4 regions of the Ornithinicoccus hortensis genome follow, and region 3 is predicted to be linked to each of the others. Evidence: predicted binding sites of a transcription regulator. Region 3 holds the regulator's gene; each other region holds the start of a gene.

Region 1 (5,848 bases), 1.3 Mb from region 3:
GCGGATGTACCGTGGCCGGCTCGCTGAGGGTGAGGAGTCCAAGTTGGGCGCGCGGCGCCACGTGGGGTCCTTGCTGGGCTTGAACCCGGCGACCTTGCGTAACTGGGTCGAGGAGGCCGAGCGCGCCGGGGGCACCCGGGGATCGGGCGCGGCCTCACGCAGCGGGGACAGCGAGGAGGTCAGGGCGCTGAAGAAGAGGGTCACCGAGTTGGAACGTGCGAACGAGATCCTCAAGACCGCGTCCGCGTTTTTCGCTCAGGCGGAGCTCGACCGCCGACTCAGGTGAGTGGGGCCTTCATCGAGACGTGCTGGCCGAGGTCGACGTCGCGTTCACCCCCGGCCTCGGCGTGGACGGTCGTGGCATCCGGATCGGCAAGGGTGGCGGCTACCACGACCGGGCGCTGCAGCTGCTGCGGCCCGACACGCCCACCGTGACCGTCCTGCACGAGCACGAGTTGCTCCCCCACGTCCCCGACGAGCCGCACGATACCCCGGTCTGGGGCGTACTCACCGCCGACGGCGTCCGCCAGTTCCCCTCCCGCGAGGTGTAGTCGTCGCGGCGCGCCACGAGGTCTCACTGAGTCGGAGCGACCCCAGGGCCTGTGGGCAGGCCCTGGGGTCGCGGCATGGGAGTGTCGGCCTCCGGGAGTTGGCGTCCGGCGTCGCGGTGTTGGCGTTCGGGTGTCCGGGTGCTATGAGTGGTTGAGCAGGGCTGGGGTGGGTGCCACCCCGAGATCTCGGGGTGGTCGGTATCGGGTGTTGCGGGCCCAGGTGGTGCCTCCGGGTGCCCGGAACTCGGGGATCCCGTCCTCGGGGTGGAGTCTGATTTGCCAGTGTTGGTCGTGGATCAGGTGGTGGTGGAACGCGCAGAGCATCACGCCCTGGTCCAGGTTCGTCTCGCCCCCGGTGGACCAGGGGTTGCCGGCGTGGTGGAACTCGCACCAGCCGGGGGGCCGGTCACAGCCCGGCATCGCGCATCCTTGGTCGCGTTGCCCGATCCCGATCCGTTGGTGCTTGCTGAACAACCGGCGCAGGGTCCCGTGGTCCAGGGGCAGGCTCTTACCGCCGAAGACCTGGGGCAGGAGCTGCTGGGTACACGCCAACCGGCGGATCTGCCCGGCGGTCAACCGGACCCCGGTCGAGGTCGTGCCGCACCCGGTCCCGGTGGCTAGTTTCTCCTGGGACAGTGAGACCGCGACCACGGCCGCCGAACCACCGGACTGGACGAACCCGTCGGTCGGAGTGTGCTCGATCAGGGCACAGAACGCCTGCCCCAGCTTCTGCGGGTAGGACCGGTCATCACCCGGACCACCCGGACCACCCGGGCCACCGGGACCGCCCGGCCCGCCGGGGCCGCCGGCGGGGCCGGCGGGGGTTGCGGGGCCGGTGGTGCGTAGGTGGTCGCGGCGGGGTGAGGCGACCGCGTCCAGGATGGTCTTGAGGAGTTCGCCCTGGACCGTGGGGATCGTGAAGCCGCCCTGGTAGGTGCCCTCACCGGTCTCCCGCATCCAGAACGTGGTCAGGGACCGGGCGCGGCGTTCGCGACGGGCCACGATCGCCTCCTCGTCGGCATCGGTCTGCTCCGGGGTGGCCCTAAAGACCTCGCTGATCCGGTCGCCCCTGGCCCGCAGGTCCCGCAGCGTCATCGTGCCGGCCTGGCCCAGCAGGGCGGTCTCGGCCGCCTCCCGCTGGTCGGGAGTCACGTCCTCGGGCAGGTCCTTGAGGATCTTGCCGATCACCCCGGCCTGGGCCCGGGTGATCCGCCCGGCGCCGAACGCGTCCTCGGTCGCGCCCGCCCGCGCCTGCTTCAGGGTGTCCCCGAGCCGGACCAGCTCGTCCCCCTCGCGCCGGTCCCCACCGAAGTCCGACCCGAGCAACGACCCCGTCGACGCCGCGCCGTGCTGGCGGGCCGTGCCGGCCGCTTCCAACACCCGGGCCGCGGCCATCTTGTGCGCCGAGACCTGCTCAGCCACCCGCGACAACCGGGCATACAACGCCCGCGCCGTCGGCGCCTCCAACCCCGCCCACGCCTGTCGCGACACCCCACCCAGCGCGGCCTCCACCCCCGCCACCATCGCCTCCACCGGATGCGGCACCGGGCACCCGGACACCGGGTAGCCGGACACCGGGTGCCCGGTGTCCGGGTGCCCGGTGACCTGAGACGGCCCGGGAAGCACCATCGGCGTCTCTTGCGGCTGTACCGCCATACCCCTCACCACCCTCCGGCATCCCACCTGCCACTCCGACCCAACGTCCTTCCCCGGGACCCTGATCGAATCTTTGTCCTAATCTAACCCACCCACTCCACACTCGTCAATACGTTCGACGAAAATATGTTCGACAAAATCGAACGGCACCCATCAATACCCCACTGACCAGGATCAACGCGCTCACCGAAGACTGGGCGCGCGGCAGGGTCGACACTGCCCGGGGCGCGTCGAGGTGGCGTTGCACGGCGTCGACAGCTCTCGGGCTCGCAACGCAGTGCGCCGGGCCCAAGACGTCGGAGCCACGAGAGCCTGGACGGTGCGCGTGCCCAGGTCCATATCGACGGACCTCCGCCCCGGGCCACAATGGGGCCATGGGTATGCCGAATGGTGCGCGGGTGCACGGCCTGCTGTTGGCGGCGGGTGCCGGTCGTCGGATGGGCATGCCGAAGGCGCTGTTGAGCCGGGAGGACGGACAAAGCTACGTGGAGGCCGCCTGCCGCACCCTTATCGAAGGGGGGTGCAGCGACGTCCTGGTCGTGCTGGGCGCCCGCGCGGACGAGGTGCAGGCCCGGCTGGACGCGGCGGACCTGCCGCAGGTGCGCACCACCCGCTGCGTCGACTGGGCGGAGGGGATGGGCGCCTCGCTGCGCACCGGCCTGCAACACCTGCAACAACTGAGCACGGAACACGGGGACACGGGGCACGAGGCGGCACTGGTCCACCTGGTCGACCTGCCCGACGTGGGCCCCGGGGTGGTCCGACGCGTCCTCGAGGAGGGCGGGGCGCCCGGGGACGGGGCCCTGGGCACCGCCCTGGCGCGCGCGGCATACGACGACCTGCCGGGCCATCCCGTGCTACTCGGGCAGGACCACTGGGCCGGCGTCCTGGCCTCGGCAGACGGGGACCGCGGCGCCCGGGAGTACCTGCGGGTCAACCCGGTGCAGACGATCCCGGTGGCGGACCTCGCGACGGGGGCGGACGTCGACACCCCGGCGGACCTCGGGCATGCTCGGCCCATGCGACCCGACGAGGTGTTCCGTGACGTGGGGGCCGTGCGCGCGGCGCTGGGCGAGACCGGCTACCTGGCCGACGAGGGCCTCGGCACGGTCACCTACCTGGCCCACGCGCTGTCCCGTCCCCTGTTGCTCGAGGGTGAGCCGGGCACCGGCAAGACCGCCCTGGCGGAGGCCATCGCGCAGGTCCTCGCGGTGCCGTTCATCCGGCTCCAGTGCTACGAGGGGATCGATGCCACCCAGGCCCTGTACGACTGGGACTTCCCGCGCCAGATCCTGCACCTGCGGACGGTCGAGGCGGTGGCTTCCGCCGGGGGCCCGACCCGCGAGGGGGAGGAACTGGAGGCCGAGCTGTTCGACCAACGCTTCCTCCTCGCCCGGCCCGTGCTGCGCGCACTGCGGGAGAGCCCGTGCGTGCTGCTCGTGGACGAGATCGACCGGGCCGACGACGAGTTCGAGGCGTTCCTGTTGGAGGTGCTGTCCACCTGGCAGGTCACCATCCCCGAGGTCGGGACGGTGACGGCGCAGACGCCACCCTTCGTGGTGCTCACCTCGAACCGGACCCGGGAGCTGCACGACGCGCTGAAGCGGCGCTGCCTCTACCACTGGATCGACCACCCGGGGCTGGCGCGGGAGCTGGAGATCCTGCGCACCCGGGCGCCGGAGGTGCCAGAGCAGCTGGCCGAGCAGGTCGTCACCCTCGTCCAGCAGCTGCGCCACGAGGGGGAGCTGATCAAGCCGCCGGGGGTCGCCGAGACCCTGGACTGGGCCCGGGCGCTGCAGGCGCTGGGCGCGAGCAGGCTGGACCCCGAGGTGGCGGCCAGCACCCTGGGGACCGCGGTCAAGTACCGCGAGGACGCCGACCGGGTCCGCCGGGCCCTGGACCGGATGCTGACGCGCTGATGACCTGGACCGGTGAGGAGACGCTCCTGGGCTTCGCCCGGGCACTCCGTGCCGCCGGTCTCCCGGTGACCGCCGACCGCGAGCGCACCTTCCTGGCCGCCTGCGCCGCGGTGGGGGTGTCCGACCGGGTCGGGGTCTACTGGGCCGGTCGGGGCACGCTGTGTGCCTCGCCCGCGGACCTCGAGCCCTATGACACCGTCTTCACCGGCTGGTTCGGCGGCACCCCGATGAACGCCGTCACCAATCAGGAGGTGCCGCGGCTGAGCACCGTGCAGGCCGACCTGACGGACGGCGGCACGGGCGGGTCCCAGGACGGGGACGACCCGGTCCGGGCGGTGGCCAGCCCGACGGAGGTGCTGCGCCACCGCGACGTGGCGGGCCTGTCCCCGCAGGACCGGGCCGAGCTGCGCCGGCTGTTCGGCACGCTGCGGCCCCATCCGCCGACCAGGCCGGCCCGACGGCATACGGGTGCGCACCGCGGTCAGGTCGACGGACCGGCCACGCTGCGGGCCCAACTGAAGCGGATGGGGGAGCCGGCGCCGGTGCGTTACCGCCGCCGGGACACCCGTCCCCGGCAGGTGGTGCTACTCATCGACGTCTCCGGATCGATGTCCTCCTATGCCGACTCGCTGCTGCGGCTGGCGCACACGCTGGTGCAGGCCGCACCACGGAGCACCGAGGCGTTCACGATGGGCACCCGCCTGACCCGGGTCACCCCGGCCCTGCGCGAGCGCGATCCCGACCGGGCGCTGCTGCGGGCGGGGGAGGCCGTGCCCGACTGGTCCGGGGGCACCCGGCTGGGGGAGATGCTCGGGGCCTTCCTGGACCGCTGGGGACGACGGGGTATGGCGAGGCGCGCGGTGGTCGTGATCCTCTCCGACGGCTGGGAGCGGGACGGCACCGACGTGCTGGCCGAGCAGATGCGGCGGCTGCACGCCCTGGCGCACCGGGTGGTGTGGGTCAACCCGCACCGGGGCAAGCCCGGGTATGCGCCGGTGCAGCAGGGGATCGTGGCGGCGTTGCCCTATTGCGACGATTTCGTGGCCGGACACTCGATGGCCGCGTTCGAGGAGATGGTGGAGGTGGTCCGCGGTGCGTGAGGTGCTGCAGGAATTGCTCGGTTGGTGGCAGGCCGGTGAACGCGTCGGCATGGGCACCGTCGTCGGGACCTGGCGTTCGGCACCCCGTCCGCCCGGGGCCTCCATGCTCGTCGGCCCCGGCGGCGAGGCCGTCGGGTCGGTCTCCGGCGGCTGCGTTGAGGGCGCCGTCTACGAGCTGTCCCAGGAGGTGCTGGACGGCCGGCCGCCGGTGCTGCAGCGCTACGGGGTCAGCGACGACGACGCCTTCGCGGTGGGCCTGACCTGTGGCGGGATCCTGGACGTCTTCGTCGAGGAGATCTCGCAGCAGACCTTCCCGCAGCTGGGCAGGGTCGCCACCGAGATCGACGAGGGTCGACCCGTGGCGGTCGCCACGGTGGTGGCCCATCCCGACGAGTCCTGGCTGGGGCGCCGGCTCGTGGTCCACCCCGAGCACACCGCGGCGGCCGAGGGCGACACCGGGACCCTGGGCAGCGCCCGGGCCGACGCCGCCGTCCGTGACGACGCCAGGGGACTGTTGGCCGGGGGCCGCACCGCCACGCTGTCCTACGGGCCGGACGGCGAACGCCGGGGAGACCAGATGCGGGTCTTCGTCGCCTCCTACGCGCCCAAGCCCCGGATGCTG
Region 2 (5,848 bases), 290 kb from region 3:
CGGTGCAGCCGACGATCCGCCCAGGCCCAGGCCCAGGCCCAGGCCCAGGCCCAGACCCGGATCTGCTCACCGTCCGGGACTGCCCGGTCCTGCACGTCGACATGGACGCCTTCTACGCGGCGGCCTCGCTGATCGACCGCCCCGAGCTGCACGGCCAGCCGGTGGTCATCGGTGGCGGGCTGCGCAGCGTGGTGCTCTCGGCCACCTACGAGGCGCGGGCACACGGCATACGGTCCGGGATGCCGATGGCCAAGGCGCGGCGGCTCTGCCCCGCGGTCCAGGTGGTCCGGCCCGACTTCGACCGGTACTCCCGGATCTCGGACGCGGTGATGGAGATCTTCGGCGAGGTCAGTCCGTTGGTCGAGCCGGTCTCGATGGAAGAGGCCTTCCTCGACGTGTCGGGTGCGCGGCGCACCCTCGGTGGTCCCGCCCGGATCGCCCAGTGGATCCGGGACACGGTCGCCGACGAGCAGCAGATCACCTGCTCGGTCGGTGGGGCCCCGACCAAGGTGGTGGCCAAGATGGCGTCCCGGGCGGCGAAACCGGACGGCATGCTGCTGGTGCCCGGCGAGGAGGTCGTCCCGTTCCTGCACCCGATGCCGGTCGGTGCGCTGTGGGGCGTGGGGGAGAGCACCGAGGCGGCGCTGCACCGACTCGGGCTGCGCACCGTCGCCGACGTCGCCCACCTCCCGCGGGCCACGCTGGAGCGGGCCTTCGGACCGGGCACCGCGGCCTACCTGCAGGACCTGTCCTGGGGGCGGGACACCGGTCGGGTCACCCCGCTGCCCGTCGAGCGCAGCGTGGGTCACTCCGAGACGTTCAGCCACGACATCGACGACCCCGAGGTGATCTACCGGCAGCTGCTCAGCCTCAGCGACAGGGTCGCGGCCCGGATGCGGCACGCGGGCATGGTGTCCCGGACGGTGGTGCTGACCGTCCGGTTCTCCGACTTCACCACGATCACCCGCTCGCGCACGATCCGGCAGAGCACGGATGTGGGGCGGGAGATCTATGCGACCGCCCGGGGCCTGTATGACGCACTCGGGTTGCAACGTGCCCGCATCCGGCTGCTCGGCGTGCGGGCCGAGAACCTCACCGAGGGGGACCGGACCCCCGTGCAGGGGCTGCTGGACGAGCCGGAGCACGGGTGGCGCGACGCCGAGCGGGCGATCGACCGGGCCACGGCCAGGTTCGGCCACGGCGCGGTCCGCCCGGCCAGCCTGGTGGGCGACGGCACCCGGCGCGGACGCCATCCGGATAGTGACCCGTCCGGCAGCCAGCTGAGCAAGATCGGGGTCCGCAGTTGGGCCCGAGGACCCCGACAAAACGTCTTCCGGGGGTGAGCGCGTCTACCAGGTGTGGAACCCGGCTAGTGCTATACGCGTTGACGAACTATCCTGAGATTAGACATCGCCGTCAGATCGACGGGGGTGTTGACACCGTCCCCACGGGGCGGCGGTGCCGCAACGAATAGGTCAATGGGAGGTCCCAGTGCCGCTCTCCGAGCATGAGCAGCGTGTTCTTGAGCAGATGGAGCAGGCGCTCTATGCCGAGGATCCCCGCTTTGCCAACCAGATGGTCGGCAAGGCAGAGGCCAAGGCGGCGCGCCGTCGGATGGGCGTCGGGATCCTGGCTGCGATCCTCGGACTCGGACTGATCGTGCTCGGCGTGACCGTGCAGCAGATCTGGGTGGGCGGCATCGGCTTCGCTGCCATGGTCCTGGGGGCCGCGCTGGCCTTCACACCACCCCGCAAGAGCCAGGGGCCGACCCTGGGCACCGTGCAGGACGACGGCAACATCACGCTCCGCACCGGCTCCTCGAACGCGGGCCACGGCGGCAGGACGCACCGCGGCAAAGGCGGCCGGACCAAGGGCAGCGGGAACTTCATGGAGCGCCTTGAGCAGCGCTGGGACCGACGACGGGAGCAGGGTCCCTTCTGAGACCCTGAGGGGCCCTCAGCCCAGGTGGGTCTCCGCATACGCGGTCATCGCCTCGCGGACGAACTCGGCGTAGTTGCGGCCGTCCACCTCGTAGTTCGTGCGGAAGCGGGGGTCATCGACATACATCTGGCCGAGCCCGACGAAGGCCTCGGCGCTGGGGGCCTTGCCGCCCCACCCAGCACGCACCCAGTTGTACTGACGTTGTGCCAGGGCCAGCACCGTCTCGCTGCGCACGTCGAGCCCGCGGGTCGCGGCGATGGCGAACTCCTCGGCAAGGTCCCTGCCCTCATCCTGGAATGACCGCTTGCCGGCGTCGTCCAGCGAACGCCACCAGGCGTCGGAGTCGGCGTATGCCTGGGCGCCCCACCGCTCCTCGACCTCTGCCTTGTGCTGTCTGTGATCGAACCCGTCGAACGTCTCGGAAGCCACGAGTTCCTCACCGCCTTCCAGTTTCTCGATGGTGGTCTCTACGGACCTGATGAGTCGGTCCACCCGGTCGCGTTCCTCGGCCAGTTGCGCCAGGTGATGGCGGAGCGCCGGGACGGCGTCCTGCTCCCCGGCCAGGAGATCGCCGATGGCGGGAAGCCCCATGCCCAACTCCCGCAGCAGCAGGATGCGCTGCAGTCGCACCAGGGCATCCTGGTCGTAGTAGCGGTAGCCGTTGGTGCCCGTGTGGCTGGGCGGCAGCAACCCGATCCGGTCGTAGTGCCGCAGCGTCCGGCTGGTCGTTCCGGCTGCCTGCACGATCTCGTGCATGGACCAGGCCATCGCTCCTCCTTCCGTCGCCGTGTCTACCGGGACCGGGGTTTCCCGGTCTGCAACCAGGATGCAGGTTGACGCAACGTCAATGTCAACCGGAGCGAGTCGGGCCGTTTGTCGGGGCGTTCCGCTAGCTCTGTCAGACGTATGTTCTATCGTTGTTGGTATCGATCCAGTAGGTCGTCCCAGCAGGTGGAGGGGGCGGTCGAGGCGTGTCCAGGACGGGGGTGAGCGGGATGGAAGGTCCATCGAGGGAGGCCGGGACCGGGGCGGTTCTGATGGAGGTGCCCGCCCTGCCCGATGTGTCCGGGATGTCCCCGCAGGACGCCCGCTGGACGTGGCTGGAGTGGGAGGCCGAGTTCGGGGACTGGGCTCCCGAGCCGTTGGACCTCATCCCGTGGGAACTGCAGGAGGAAGCGAGTGCGGCTGCCCGCTGTTGGGACTCCGAGCCTGTCGAAGCGCCGCCTGTCGAAGCGCCCGACGCGGGTCAGGGGCTGAGGTCCGCGCTGACGGCGGCCGGCTTCCCGGAGCACATCGTCGCCCACCTGGTGGCCCTGGCGCCCGTGCTGACGACCGGTAGGTCCGGCACCTGCCCGGCTGCGACGGCCGAGCCCCAGGTCCCCACCGTCGGCGTCGAGGACCAGGGGAGCGTGACCCAGGACCGCAACGGGCCTGGCGACGGAGCAGCCCCGGACCACTCGGGACCGGACGACGAAAGACTGGACCACCGGCGTTCGGGCGACGTCGGGGCTCGCGTCTCAAGGGGAGGTGAGCGTGCGGAGGATGCCGCGTTGGTCGCCGCGGCCGAGGCCCTGGTCGTCCTGCAGCGCTGGGCGGACGCAGCGCTGGCCGGTGTGCTGGCCGACTTGGGGGCCGCGACGGGGGAGGTGTTCCTCGGGGAGAAGGGCGTCGTGGACCCGGACGAACTGTCCACGACGGCGCGGAAGGAGTGGCGGGCGAAGACGAAGTCCGTGCTGGCCAATGAGCTGAAGGTGCTGACCGGATGGGCGATCCAGGACTGTCACGACCGGGTCGGTTTTGCCCTGGTGTCCCGAGAGCAGACAAGCATCCCGTGGACTGCGCTCGCGCTCGGCGAGGTGCAGTGGGGGCAGGTCCGGGCCTGGTGGTCCACCTGCCGGGGGATGCCGGTGGAGGTCGCGGCACAGATGGCCGCGCGGACCTTCGGGCCGGACTCGGACCGCGCTCGGTCCATGCGCAGGAGGAGCGGGAGAACAGGCGAGCGGGATGACACTGCGCGCCCCTCCTTCGGCGAGACCAAGGACACCCTGGCCAGGCTGGTGGCCGCCCTGCTGGGGGAGGATCCCGACGCCGCGCGCAAGGAGCGACGGGCTGCCGTGTCCCGGAGGGACGCTACCGCGCGCCTTGATGACGACGGCACCGGGGAACTGACCATCATGGGGCGGTCCTCCTCGGTCGCGGCCGCAATGGACCGGGTCGACCAGATCGCGCGGGCCGTCCGTGCCGCAGGTGATCCCCGCACGCTCGCCCAACTCCGTGCCGACATCGCGATGTCCTTGCTGGTCCACGGGTCGATCACGCCGGCCACCGGCCACCCGGATCCGAAGGTCTCCTCGCACGCTGCGCAGGCTGACGGCGCCGCCGCGAGCACGGGTGGAGATTCCTCCGACGAGGACATCCCCGCGGCGCCCGACGAGGCGTTGGCCGCGGTCCTGTTCGGACGGCCCACCGCGAACCTCGAGGTCATCGTCCCGCTCGAGGTCCTGCTCAGTGCCGATTCGAGTGGGGTCGGGATGCTGTCCGGTGGGGGATACCTGTCGGCAGAGGAGATTCGCGAGCTGGCCCTGTCTGCGGGCGGCGTGTTGCACCGGTTGGTGACCGACGAGCTGGACGGGCGGGTGGTCGAACGCTCCAGACGCTCGTATCGCCCCGACCGGGAGATGCGGGCACAGGTGGCCGCGGCCGACCGGACCTGCCGCGCCCCCGGATGCCTGGTCCGCGCCGAGAGGTGTCAGTTCGACCATGTGGAGAACTACGTCGACGGCGAGACCGGCGGGCTCACCAGCGAGGCCAACGGGCAGTCCCTGTACGGCGTGCACCACCAGCTCAAGACGTGGGGCGCGTGGAAGGCGGTGATGGATACCTACCGCAATGTCACCTGGACCACCCTGTTCGGAAGGATCTACACCACGCGCGCCTTCGACTATGGCACCCTGACGCATCCGTGGACGCGGGATGCGGCCACGGAAAAGTCCGGTGGGTCCGGTGGGCCTGGTGGGTCCGGTGACGGGCCAACCTCCGGGTTACCTGACGCGGTGCGGGACGACGGTGACCTGCGGGACGACCTGATCTACGCGGCGCTCGCACACCGAGATCGGGAGGGCGGCACCTTGGCGGCGGACGACGACGAGCCCGCCCCGGAGTACTTCGATCTCGGCCGGGGCTGGTTGCACCGGCACGCCCCGATCCAACTGCGACACCTCACCCGCTCCGGCAGACGACGCAACGGTGCACCGCCGCACCAGCCCACTCCCGAGGAACTCATCGCGGACGCGACCGCGGAGCAGGAGCCACCGGAGCAACCCGAACGGCCCGACCCATCGAGCGAGCCTCCGCCGTTCTGATCACAGCCCTGGCGACGGGCAGAGGGGCGTCGCGTCAGACGCGGGCCGACTCGCCGACGAGGCCACGCTCCAGGAGCACCTCGGCGATCTGGATCGTGTTGAGCGCGGCACCCTTGCGGAGGTTGTCACCGACCACGAACATAACCAGGCCGCGGCCGTCGGGGACCGACTGGTCGGTCCGGATGCGGCCCACGTAGGACGGATCCGTTCCGGCGGCCGCGAGGGGAGTCGGCACATCGGCCAGCGCGACGCCCGGAGCATCGGCCAACACGCTGCGTGCCTGGTCCGGTGTGATGGCCCGGTCGAACTCGGCGTGGATGGCCAGGCTGTGACCGGTGAACACCGGGACCCGGACGCAGGTGCCTGCCACCGGGAGCCCGGGCAGGTCCAGGATCTTGCGCGACTCGTGGCGCAGTTTCTGTTCCTCGTTGGTTTCCTCGGAGCCGTCGTCGACGATGTCCCCGGCGAGCGGGACGACGTCGAAGGCGATCGGGGCCACGTAGGCGTGCGGCTCGGGGAGGTCGACGGCGGTGCCGTCGTGGGTG
Region 3 (5,848 bases):
CGGCCAGACCATCGTCAACGTGCCGGACCCGAAGACGATCAAGCTCTACATCGGCGACGAGCCGCTGCTGCTCTCCGACGCGGACCTGGACGGCTACTCCCGCACGCTGGACTTCCGCGACGGGACGCTGCGCCGCGAGGTGATCTGGGCGACCAGCGCGGGCATCCGGGTCCGGATCAGGTCGTCCCGGATGGTCAGCTTCACCGAGCGGCACGTCGCCCAGCTGCAGCTGGAGGTGGAGCTGCTGGACGGGGACGCCCCGGTCGTGATCTCCTCCCAGCTGCTGAACCGGCAGGACGGGTCGGACGAGTACCACGTCAGCTCGGCAGCCATGGGCGAGGGGCTGGACCCGCGCAAGGCCGAACAGTTCTCCCGCCGCGTGCTCGACCCGCAGGCCAGCGAGGTCCGGGACGACCGGATGCTGCTGGGCTACCGGTGCCACGGGTCCCGGATGACCATCGCGGTGGCCGCCGAGCACCACCTGGAGACCGAGTGCGAGTACAGCGAGGAGATCACCGCCGAGGAGGACCTCGCCAAGCACGTCTACTCCCTCGCCGGTCGGCAGGGCCAACCCATCACGCTGACCAAGACGGTCGCGGTCCACACCTCCAAGGGGGTGCCGGTACGCGAACTCGCCGACCGCTGCTGGCGGACCCTGGACCGGGTCGTCCCCGCGGGCCCGGAGGCGCTGCTGGCCGACCAGCGGGCCTGGCTGGATGCCTTCTGGGAACGGTCCGACGTGCAGCTGACCGGGCAGCCGGCCCTGCAACAGGCGATCCGGTGGAACCTGTTCCAGCTCGCCCAGGCCTCGGCCCGCGCGGACAACGTCGGCGTGCCGGCCAAGGGGGTCTCCGGGTCCGGCTACGGCGGCCACTACTTCTGGGACACCGAGATCTACGTGCTGCCCTTCCTGACCTACACCACGCCGCAGGCAGCGCGCAACGCCCTCCAGTTCCGGCACCGGATGCTGGGCGCGGCGCGCAACCGCGCCCACGAGCTCGCCCAGGAGGGCGCGCTGTTCCCGTGGCGCACGATCAACGGTTTGGAGGCCTCCGCCTACTTCGCGGCGGGCACCGCGCAGTATCACATCGACGCCGACATCGCCTTCGCCCTCGACAAGTACGTCCGGGCCACCGGCGACCGCGGCTACCTGCTGAATGAGGGGCTGGACATCCTGGTCGAGACCGCCCGGATGTGGGCCGACCTCGGCTTCTGGCAGGGCAACGGGACCAAGGCGTTCCACATCCACGGGGTGACCGGACCGGACGAGTACACCACGGTCGTCAACAACAACCTGTTCACCAACGTGATGGCCCGGCACAACCTCGAGACGGCCGTGTCGGCGATCACCGAACTGGCCGAGGTCGACCCCGAGGGCCACGCCCGTGCGGTCGCCCGGCTCAGCCTGGACCCCGGGGAGGTGGAGGAGTGGGCGGCCGCTGCCCGGGGCATGCACATCCCGTACGACGCCGAGGTGGGCGTCCACCCCCAGGACTCGCACTTCCTCGAGCGCGAGGTCTGGGACCTGGAGACCACTCCCGCCGACAAGCGCCCCCTCCTGCTGCACTACCACCCGCTGGTGATCTACCGCTTCCAGGTGCTCAAGCAGGCCGACGTCGTGCTGGCCATGTACCTGTCCGGGCACCATTTCACCCCGGAGGAGAAGCGGGCCAACTTCGAGTACTACGACCCGATCACCACCGGGGACTCCACGCTGTCCGCGGTGGTGCAGTCCATCATGGCGGCCGAGGTCGGCTATGCCGACCTGGCGTTGCGCTACTTCTACGCAGGGCTGTTCGTCGACCTCAACGACCGGCACGGCAACACCACCGACGGCGTGCACGTGGCCTCGACCGGTGGCGTGTGGAGCGCCCTGGTGGGCGGGTTCGGCGGGATGCGGGACAGCCACGGGCAGCTCGGCTTCGACCCCCGGCTGCCCGCGGAGTGGCCCGAGCTCTCCTGGACGATGGCCTGGCTCGGGTCGCGCCTGCGGATCACCGTGCGGCAGGACGAGATCGTCCTCCGGGTCGAGGACGGCGAGACCGTCGAGGTCTCCGTGCGCGGCGAACACCACACCGTGGGTTCCGAACAGGTTTCCGTGCCCCTCGACGGCCAGGGCCCCCTCCTGACGACGCCGACGAAGACCTCCTGACGACGCCGGAAAAGCCTTCGTGACCAGGCCGGCGAAGGCCCCTTCAGGGCCTGTCGGCCCCCCGCCGGATGCGGCGCTGCCCACGGTCTTGTGGTGAGGTGGACCCATGAACGACCCCCAGGAACTGCAGCCCGAGGACCTGACCGGTCAGGATCCGCTGCTCCCGGAGACCGGTGAACCGACCCCCGGGGAGTCGGAGATCGACCGACTGGTCGAGCAGATCGAAGGACCCGAGGACCGCACCGGCATGGCGGCCCTGTGGAGCGTCACGATGAACCTGCCGAACTGGTGGTTCATCGCGGTCGGTGAGGAGGGGATGGAGTCCCCCGCCGCGGCCGAGGTCGACGGGCAACTGGTGCTGCTGGCTTTTACCGACAGCCACCGGGCACGCCACTTCGCGGTCCAGCAGCAGATGATTGCCGAGGGCGAGGACCTCGCGGCGATCGCCCTGCCGCCGCGTCAGGTCGTCGAATCTGCCGCCGCCTACAGTTCGGCGGACATTGAGGGCCTGATGTTCGACTCCAACATCAGTGGGTTCTACCTGCCAGTCGACCAGATGGCCGCCCTGTGGGATGCGGTCATGGAGTCCGACGACGAACCCGACGAGGGCACGGAGCCCGGCCAGCCGACCGGCTGATCACGGCGCTGGCCGAGCCGACGCCGGCTCCCACGCGATCGCGTGCGAGCGCCCCTCCGGGGCCCTGACTGTGCCGGTCCGCGCGAGCCTCGCTCTCGGCCGGGCTCCGCTGTCCGGGACGGCCCGGATCAGTCGGTTCCCCAGGAGGGACGGGCTCAGTTGCCCGGGATCTCCAGGACCTGGCCGGCCTGCACCTGCAGGCTGTTCATGTCGTTGGCCAACTGGATCTGCACGATCGCGGAGTTCACCGAGAGGTCGGGCAGCTGTGTCGCGGCGATCTCGGACAGGGTCTGCCCGGGCTGGACCACGACGGTCTCGACCGAGGAGGCCCCCGCCGGGAGCACCGATCCGATGACCGCGGCCACGGTCACCGCCAGCAGGAGCGTCACCGTGCCGGTCAGGACCAGCCGACCGCGACGGGTGATCCGCCCGCGGGCCGGGGCCACGCGGGCAGGGGCTACGCGGACCGCAGCCGCCGGAACCTCGGGGGCGGCGAGCACGCGCAGCCGCGGACGGCTGACCTTCGGATCGCGCTCCGAGAGCGGCGCGACCGGCGCATGCCCCTGCGCCAACTCCCCCTCGTGGACCAGCCGCAGGTGTCCGCGGCCGCCCCGGGGGGCCCTGCGCTCCGGGGCCTCGGCCAGGTCGTGCAGTACGGGTGCTGCGCTCATGGTGTCCTCCAGCTCTGTCGTCGGTCGTCCTGCTCGACGCGTACATGCGTGCGATAGAACGTCTGTCTCATGTGTAGCACAGTCGTACGAGAAATGTCGACACGCCGCGTCGAACAGATGTTTGCCCGACGGGTCGAATGCTCGTACGCTTGTTCATGTCGGGAAGCACACCAGACGCCACCGACAGAGCGGCTGACCAGCCGTTTCAGGGCCCGAGGGGTAGGAGAAGACGATGGGCAAGATCCACGAGTTCCCGGAGCGGGACGAGGAGCGTCCCGCGCTGACCGCGCGACAGCGCAAGGTACTGGACATGATCCGCGAGTCGGTCGACACCCGGGGCTACCCACCCAGCCTGCGGGAGATCGGCGACGTCGTCGGCCTCACGTCCCCCTCCTCCGTCGCGCACCAGCTGAAGATGCTGGAGCGCAAGGGCTACCTGCGCCGCGACCCCAACCGCCCGCGCGCGATCGAGATCGTCGTCCCGGGCGCCGACGGCCAGGCCACCGGATACCGTCGCCCCGTCGGCGCCGGCGCGGCCCCCTCGGGCACGGGGGAGCACCCCGTCACGGACGTCGGCGACGAGACCGGCATCGGGGACGCGCGGCCCGAGGCGAGCTACGTGCCGCTGGTCGGCCGGATCGCCGCCGGCGGTCCGATCCTGGCCGAGGAAGCCGTGGAGGACGTCTTCCCGCTGCCCAAGCAGCTGGTGGGTGATGGCGAACTGTTCCTGCTCAACGTGGTCGGCGACTCGATGATCGACGCCGCGATCTGCAACGGGGACTGGGTCGTCGTGCAGCGGCAGCAGAGCGCCGACAACGGCGACATCGTCGCGGCGCTGCTCGACGACGAGGCGACCGTCAAGACGCTGAATCGCAAGGACGGCAAGGTGTGGTTGATGCCGCACAACGAGGCCTACGACCCGATCGACGGCGACCACGCCGTGATCCTCGGCAAGGTCACGGCGGTGCTGCGCCGCATCTGATCCCGCTCCGCACGGCGCCGTCCCCCAGGCGGCGGCGCCCCCGTGCGGCACATACCGGTGCCGCCCGCCGACCCTCCACCCCTTCGGCGGGCGGCACCGTCACGTGCAGGCCGTGCCGGCCCTGCATGCCGTGCCTGACAACAGGCTGCGCCGGCGGTCAGGCCCGCATGCCAGCGCTGCGCAGGTGTTGCGCCCCGGGATGGTGCCCCCCGGCATACGAGGCGGCATGGGCGGCGGGCACGTCGGGCGAGTATCCGGAGAGGTTGCGCGCGAGGTGCTCCTGCTCGAGCGGGACGTCCATCTCGGGGTCGGGCCCGACGGTGCCCCGGAGCCCGTAGTAGCTGAACCACTCGTCGGGCGTCGCGTGCACCCCCTCCGGTGTCTCGGTCAGCGTGGGCCCGTAGTCGATCGCCTCGCCGGAGTAGGGCACCCGGATCCCGTCCTCGTGCGGCACCGCCCCGTAGAGCGGCACGACCCGCAGCACCTCGCCGTGCTGGATCAACCCCCACGCCGGGTGGTCGTCTCGCGTGTCGAGGAAGGCCTCGAGCAACTCACCGGCCGCACGACCGTCGAGGTCGAAGACGGGGCGACCGGCCAACACCGACACCTGGTCCTTGGTCATGCTCATCGCACACCTCCGGGCGAACGGGGTCCCGGGGACGTCCCGGGTCCCTCCCCCGAACGTAGCCCTCCCTGGGCGCCCGCGGTAGTCCCGGAAGTCACCGACCGCGGCTCAGGCGAGGTCCGCGACGAGCCTGGGCAGGACGTCGCCGAGCAGCGCGTCGACGCGCAGGCTGACCTCCTCCTGCGCCCGGGTGTCACCCCGGGTCACGACCGTCACCGGGATCCCCAGACGCGCCGCCCGCCGGACGAACCGGTAGCCGCTCATCACCCGGAGGGAGGACCCCAGCACCAGCAGGGAGCGCGCGTGGTCGACCATCGCGAACGCCTGCTCCACCAACGGCTTGGCCACCGACCCGCCGAAGAACACGACGTCGGGCTTGAGTTGGTCCGAACCGCACACGACGCAGCGGGCGAGATGGAACCGGGCGATGTCGTCCTCCGGGATCACGACGTCGCCGTCCGGTCGCACCTCCTGGGTCTCGACGCGGAACCCGGGGTTCGCCTCGGTCAGCCAGTCGTGGACCACCTCCCGGGAGTACACCTCCCCGCAGTTCAGGCAGCAGACCCGGGCCAGGTTGCCGTGCAGCTCCAGGACCCGGCGGGAGCCGGCCTCGTGGTGCAGCCCGTCCACGTTCTGGGTGATCACGCCGGAGACGAGACCGAGCCGTTCGAGCTGCGCGACGGCACGGTGGGACTCGTTCGGGCTGGCTGCCTGGAAGCGGCGCCAGCCGGCGTAGCTGCGGGCCCAGTACCGGCGCCGGTTCTCCGGGGAGGCGAGGAAC
Region 4 (5,848 bases), 990 kb from region 3:
AGGTACTCCGGATCCGGGTAGTCGTCGTCCGCGGCGAGTGCCTCGCCGGAGCCACGGTGGCTGAGCGCGGCATAGACGAGTCGGTCCTGGAGGTCATGGTCGCCGTCCAAGACCTGTCGCCACGAACGGTCCGGGCGTTCGGCGTGAGCGGACTGCTCGGGCGCGCCGGTCCACGGATGGGTGAGTGTGCGGTAGTCGAAACTTCGGGTGCGGTAAACCCGACCGAACAGGGTTGTCCACGTGACGTTGCGATACGCGTCCATGACCGCCTTCCACGCGGCCCATGTCTTGAGCTGGTGGTGGACGCCATGCAGCGGCTCCCCGTTGATCTCGCTGGTCGGCCCACCGGTGACGCCGTCGCCGTACTCCATGACGTGGTCGAACTGGCACCCGCGCGCGGCAACTTTGCAGCCCGGAGCGCGGCAGACCTGGTCGGCGGCGACGATCTGGTCCCGCATCTTCTGGTCGAAGGCATAGCTCTTGATGGAGCGCTCGACGAGCCGCCCGTCCAGCGGGTCGGTGACGAGGCGGTGCAGTTCTCCGCCAGCCTGGATGGCGAGTTCGCGGACCTCTTCGGCGGAGAGGTAGTGGCCGCCCGGGATCAGGCCCACCCCGGTGGACCGGTCGTTCACGAGGACCTCGAGAGGGACGATGACGTCCAGGTTCACCGGTGGCCTGCCGGCCAGCACCGCAGTCAGGGCTTCGTCCGGGGCGGCGATTGATCCTGCGGTGGACACAGCATCGCTGCTGCCCGCACCGACATCATCCGGGGGAGGAGGGTCCGGGTGTCCGGTGGCGGGGGTGATGGACCCGTGGACCAGGAGCGACATCGCAATGTCTGCCCGGAGCTGGGCCAACGTCCTGTGGTCCCCGGCAGCGCGGACCGAACGGGCGATCTGGTCGACGCGGTCCAGCGCGGCCACGATGGAGGAGGCACGTCCGGACACCGTGAACTCCCCGGTCCCGTCGTCCTCGATCTGCGCGCTCGCATCGCGCCGTGCCACCGCTTCCTGACGGTCCTTGCGTGCCTGCTCGGGATCCTCGCCGAGGAGTGCTGCGACCAACCGGGCCAAGGTGTCCTTGGTCTCGCCGAAGGACTCTCGCGCCTGGCCGCCCTCGGCGCTGCGGGATCGTTCATCACGGACCGAGCGCGCCCGATCCGAGTCCGCCCCGAAGGTGCGGCGCGCGATCTCGGCCGCGACCTCCGGCGGCAGGTCACGGCAGGTGGACCACCAGGCACGCACCTGGTTCCACTGCACCTCGCCGGTTGCCAATGCGGCCCACGGCAGACCGGTGGCCTGGCGCGAACCGAGGGCGAAGCCGACCCGGTCGTGGCAGTCCTGGATGCCCCATCCGGTCAGCACCTTCAACTCGTTGGCCAGCACCGACTTGGTCTTGGCCCGCCAGCGTTTGCGGCCCGTGGGCGATAGTTCGTCGGCGCTGGCGACCCGCTCGCGGGCCAGGAACTCCTCGCCCGTCGCGGCTGCCAGGTCGCTGAGTACGCCGGTCAGCAGCGCGTCGCACCAGCGCTGCACGACCACGGTTGCTTCGGCCGCCGCGACCAACTGCTCGTCTGTGGCCCGCGGGGACTCGAGCGCCGATCCTCCCCGGAGCTCTGGCGCTACCACGCCGTCGTCGGCCGGCCGGGCGGTCGTGGCGGGTGAGGCTCCGGCTGCGCCCGCGGCCAGCACCGGGGCCAGGGCGCAGAGTTGCTGCACGACGTGGGCGGGGAAGCCGGCGGCAGTCAACGTCGAGGTCAACACGTCGGAAGAGGCCGAGGTCAACACGTCCGAAGAGATGGCCGGAGCATCTGGCGCTCCGGGCAGACCGGTCCCGCCGACTCCCACGGTCGCGCGCTGTGTCAGGTCCGGGAAGGGTTCTCCCGGCTGACCGTGGAACTCGGGATCGACGGGCAGGTCGTCCCACATCCGCGCCGCTTCGCTGGCTTCCGCAGCGAGGTCCTCCGAGATGGCGTCCCACGGGTCAGGGGCCCAGCCGCCGCACTCGTCCGCCCACTCCTCGAGGGCACGTGCGACATCCACCCGCGAGAGTCCTGACAGGTCGGGCTGGGGTGGCAGCTCCACGAGGAGGCCTCCCGGCATCACCCCGTCGGGCCCCACGGCGCCGAAGCGGACGCCACCGGGCTGCCGCGCCGCAGTGACCTCAGCAGCCCCGGCCTGTCGGCCAGCCACCACATCCACCCCGCTTCCGGACACGACCCGTCACCCCCTCCTCCTGCTGGGACCATCGAGATCAACTTGATGAAACCACCATAGAACACACGTCCGACAGAGTGGCTGACCTGCGACGATGCGGTGATCTGCTGGCAGTGGGGAGGGGTCAGCCACCCATCCCCAGGTAGTTCCGCACCATCGCCACCGCCGTCGCTACCCCGTCCTCGCGCCGCACGATCGCGCCGAGGTCGGCCGCGAGGGTCCGCACGCTCGGGTCGGTGATCATCCGCTCGATCCCGGCCGCGAGCCGCCGCGCATCCAGCTCGTGTCGCTTGATCGGCTCGGGCCCAATCCCGAGCTGGGCGACGCGCCGTCCCCAGTAGGGCTGGTCGACGACGTGCGGGACGACCAGTTGGGGCACCCCGGCCCGGACCGCGGCCGCGGTCGTGCCGGCCCCGCCGTGATGCACGACCGCGCTCATCCGGGGGAAGAGCCACTCGTGCGGGACGTCGCCCACGAGCGCGACGGTGTCCGGGAGGTCACCGGTGGCCAGACCGGTCCACCCCGAGTGGATCAACCCTCGCCGGCCCGTCCGGGCCAACGCCTCGAGCATGATCTCCGTGGTGGCTCGTGGGTCGCGCGACATCATGCTGCCGAAGCCCAGGTAGATCGGCGGCTCACCCGCCTCTAGGAAGTCCACGAGCTCGGCCGGTGGCACCCAACTGTCGTCCGGGGGCAGGAACCAGGCACCGGTCGGCTTCAGCTGCGGGCCCCACGCGGGGTCCGGCGGCACGATGGCAGGGCTGCACGCGAGCATCGCGGGTGTCGCATAGGCGGTCCGCAGGTAGTCGCGGAAGCTCCCCGCCGGCAGACCGAGACGTGCGCGCACGGGGTCGGCGGTCTGCCGGAAGAGGGAGTATGCGCCCGCCGCCATGGCCATCGAGGTGGCCTTGTTGAGGGTGCTGGCCGCCCCCGGGATGACCGAGTAGACCGTCGACGAACCCTTCCGTCCGGGGGTGGTCGGGGACAGCATGCCGACGATGTGCCGCTGCCCGCGGGCCCGCGTCGCGATGGATGCCGCTTCGTATGTCATCGCCCCACTGATCACGAGGTCGGCGTCGCCCGCGGCCAGCACCCCCTCGGAGATGGGCTCGGCGAGCTCGGCGAGCAGCGCGCCGAGCAGCTTGCCTTCCTGCCGCAGACCACGGCTGCCGTCGGCCTGCCAGTCCAGGCCGGTCCCCTCCCCGGAGGCCTGTCGTATGTCGACAGGGAAGGTGCTCGTGCGCAACCCGTGCGCGGCGGCGGTCGGCGCGAGGTCCTGGGGGACGGTGATCCCCACGTCCAGCCCCCCGGCCGCCAGGGCGATCCCGAGGGCCACGAACGGCTGGACGTCTCCCCGGGAGCCCATGGCCAGCACCTGTACGGAGGGCGATCGGCGGTTCATGGGCTCGAGTCTGTCAGGCGCATCGGGGTGCCGCTGTCGGTGCGGGCGGTCATGCTTGGTCGTATGCAGTTCGCTCGGGTCATCGAGACATCGGCGGCGGTGGCCGCGACCTCCTCGCGCACGGCGAAGGTCGAGGCACTGGCGCAGACGCTCCGCGCGGCCGCTTCCGAGGGGGGTGTGATGGTCGAGTTGGTGGCCGCCTACCTCGCGGGACGGCTGCCGCAGCGTCGCGTGGGCGTGGGGTGGCGCAGCCTGCGCGCGTCGTTCGCCCCCGCGACGGACTCGACGTTGTCGGTGACCGAGGTGGACGCGGCGCTCACCGAGCTCGCCGGACTGGGTGGGGCCGGTTCGGTGGCCGGTCGGAGCGCGGCCCTGCGGGACCTGTTGGGCCGTGCCACCCGGGACGAACAGGCCTGGTTGCGGAGGCTGCTCACCGGCGAGCTGCGCCAGGGCGCGAGCGACGGGGTCCTGCAGAAGGCGGTCGCGGTGGCCGCTGACGTCCCCGAGCCGGTGGTGCGCCGCGCGGTGATGCTGGCCGGTTTCGTCGGTCCGGTGGCGGCCGTGGCCCTCGCCCACGTGGACGATCCGTCCGCCGCCGAGGAGGCGCTCGGGCAGATCCGGCTCGAGGTCGGCCGGCCGCTCCGCCCGATGCTGGCCTCCTCGGCGCCGGATGTCGCGACGGCCATGACCGGCGGGGCGGACGATCACCCGATGGCGCTGGAGAGCAAGCTCGACGGCATCCGCATCCAGGCGCACCTGGACCGGTCGGACGCGACGCAGCCGGTCCGGCTGTTCACCCGCACCCTGGAGGAGGTGACCGAGCGCCTCCCCGAGGTGGTCGAGGTGCTGCTGGAGCTACCGGCCGAGCGGGCCGTGCTCGACGGGGAGGTCATCGCGGTGCAGGACGACGGACGGCCCGCCCCGTTCCAGGTCACCGGTGCCCGCACTGCCAGCTCGGCGGACCCGGAGCGGCTCCGCCAGGACGTGCCGTTGACGACCTTCCTCTTCGACCTCTTGCACCGGGACGGACGCGACCTGGTCGACGCCCCGGCGCAGGAGCGTTGGGGCGAGCTCAGCGACCTCGCGCCCGCGCTCCTCGTGCCCAGGACGGTCACGGGCGACCCGGCGGTCGGCGAGGAGTTCTTCCGGGAGCGGGTCTCTGCCGGGCACGAGGGGGTGGTGGTGAAGGTCCTCGAGGCGCCCTACGGGGCAGGTCGGCGGGGCGCCGGCTGGGTGAAGGTGAAGCCGCGGCACACCCTGGACCTGGTGGTGCTCGGCGTCGAGTGGGGCAGCGGCCGACGCCGCGGGAAACTGTCCAACATCCACCTGGGGGCGCGTGACGAGGAGACCGGCGAGCTGGTGATGCTGGGCAAGACGTTCAAGGGGATGACCGACGCGATGCTGGAGTGGCAAACCGAGCGGTTCACGGCCCTCGAGACCTACCGGGAGGGACACGTCGTGTATGTCCGTCCCGAGCAGGTGGTCGAGATCGCCTTCGACGGGGTGCAGCGCTCGCGCAGGTATCCCGGCGGCGTGGCACTCCGGTTCGCGCGGGTGCTCCGCTATCGGGACGACAAGCCGGTGGGTGAGATCGACACGCTGCAGCGGGTCCGCGAGCTGGGCTAGAGAGCGTTCTTTCGATCAGTGGTTGCGCAGCGCGTCGATCAGTTCGTCCTTGGTCATGTCCGAGCGACCCTCGATGTCGAGTTCGGCCGCGCGGTCCCGCAGCTCCTCGACGGTGCGGTCCTCATAGTCCTCGGCTTCGCCGCCTCGCTGCCCGACCGCGGATCGGGAGGTGTTGGCCGCGGCGTTGGCGATCCGCGCCGACTTCTCCTTGGAGTTCCCCTCCTCGCGCAGCCGCTCGTAGAGCTCGTCGTCCTTCACGCTGGGGCCGGGGTCCTCCCGGCCAGTGCCGTTCTCGGGTGTCATCCCCCCAGCATGCGCCTGCCGGCGGAGCCCCGCATCCCGTGGGAGCGGGGTGGGCTCAGGAGCGGTCCGCCCCGTCCCACTCGCTCTGCTCCTGCCACTCGTTGTTCTCGTCCCACCCGTCTTCCTCGGCATGCCGGGGGGTGCGGGTGCCGCCGAAGGAGAGGACGGCGCCGAGCACCAGGAGGACCAGGCCCAGGACGATGCCCACCCAGGTCAGCGGGCCGTTGATGAAGCCGAGCAGCGCGCCCTTGGTGCCATAGGTGTCGGCGTTGGCCGACACGGTCTCGTCGGTGTAGCCGAT

Evidence for each region. The regulator LexA, encoded in region 3, represses DNA repair genes until DNA is damaged. The targets are predictions, from matches to a motif close to TCGAACANNTGTTCGA.
Region 1: FB467_RS13405 (HNH endonuclease signature motif containing protein) is a predicted target of LexA. The motif match lies at 2,326-2,341, and genes of this name have one in related genera.
Region 2: FB467_RS08765 (HNH endonuclease signature motif containing protein) is a predicted target of LexA. The motif match lies at 2,840-2,855, and genes of this name have one in related genera.
Region 4: FB467_RS02795 (HNH endonuclease signature motif containing protein) is a predicted target of LexA. The motif match lies at 2,274-2,289, and genes of this name have one in related genera.

Annotation. Positions count from the first base shown of each region.
Region 1 covers NZ_VFOP01000001.1:2,866,946-2,872,793, reverse strand. Annotated here, with positions in the region: gene FB467_RS19550 (transposase) at 5-286, shown strand; gene FB467_RS13410 (5-formyltetrahydrofolate cyclo-ligase) at 306-551, shown strand; gene FB467_RS13405 (HNH endonuclease signature motif containing protein) at 693-2,180, opposite strand; partial or broken gene FB467_RS18525 (nucleotidyltransferase family protein) at 2,582-3,127, shown strand; gene FB467_RS18520 (AAA family ATPase) at 3,227-4,126, shown strand; gene FB467_RS13395 (vWA domain-containing protein) at 4,126-5,226, shown strand; gene FB467_RS13390 (XdhC family protein) at 5,219-5,848, shown strand, end outside.
Region 2 covers NZ_VFOP01000001.1:1,891,758-1,897,605, forward strand. Annotated here, with positions in the region: gene dinB (DNA polymerase IV) at 3-1,343, shown strand; gene FB467_RS08755 (DUF3040 domain-containing protein) at 1,492-1,941, shown strand; gene FB467_RS08760 (MerR family transcriptional regulator) at 1,957-2,709, opposite strand; gene FB467_RS08765 (HNH endonuclease signature motif containing protein) at 2,979-5,303, shown strand; gene FB467_RS08770 (aspartate-semialdehyde dehydrogenase) at 5,338-5,848, opposite strand, start outside.
Region 3 covers NZ_VFOP01000001.1:1,601,687-1,607,534, reverse strand. Annotated here, with positions in the region: gene FB467_RS07495 (glycoside hydrolase family 65 protein) at 1-2,152, shown strand, start outside; gene FB467_RS07490 (hypothetical protein) at 2,259-2,789, shown strand; gene FB467_RS07485 (LysM peptidoglycan-binding domain-containing protein) at 2,945-3,460, opposite strand; gene lexA (transcriptional repressor LexA) at 3,693-4,442, shown strand; gene FB467_RS07475 (hypothetical protein) at 4,600-5,070, opposite strand; gene FB467_RS07470 (Sir2 family NAD-dependent protein deacetylase) at 5,176-5,848, opposite strand, start outside.
Region 4 covers NZ_VFOP01000001.1:614,440-620,287, forward strand. Annotated here, with positions in the region: gene FB467_RS02795 (HNH endonuclease signature motif containing protein) at 1-2,192, opposite strand, end outside; gene FB467_RS02800 (glycosyltransferase) at 2,341-3,618, opposite strand; gene FB467_RS02805 (ATP-dependent DNA ligase) at 3,682-5,244, shown strand; gene FB467_RS02810 (DUF7218 family protein) at 5,260-5,547, opposite strand; gene pgfA (cell envelope lipid trafficking protein PgfA) at 5,603-5,848, opposite strand, start outside.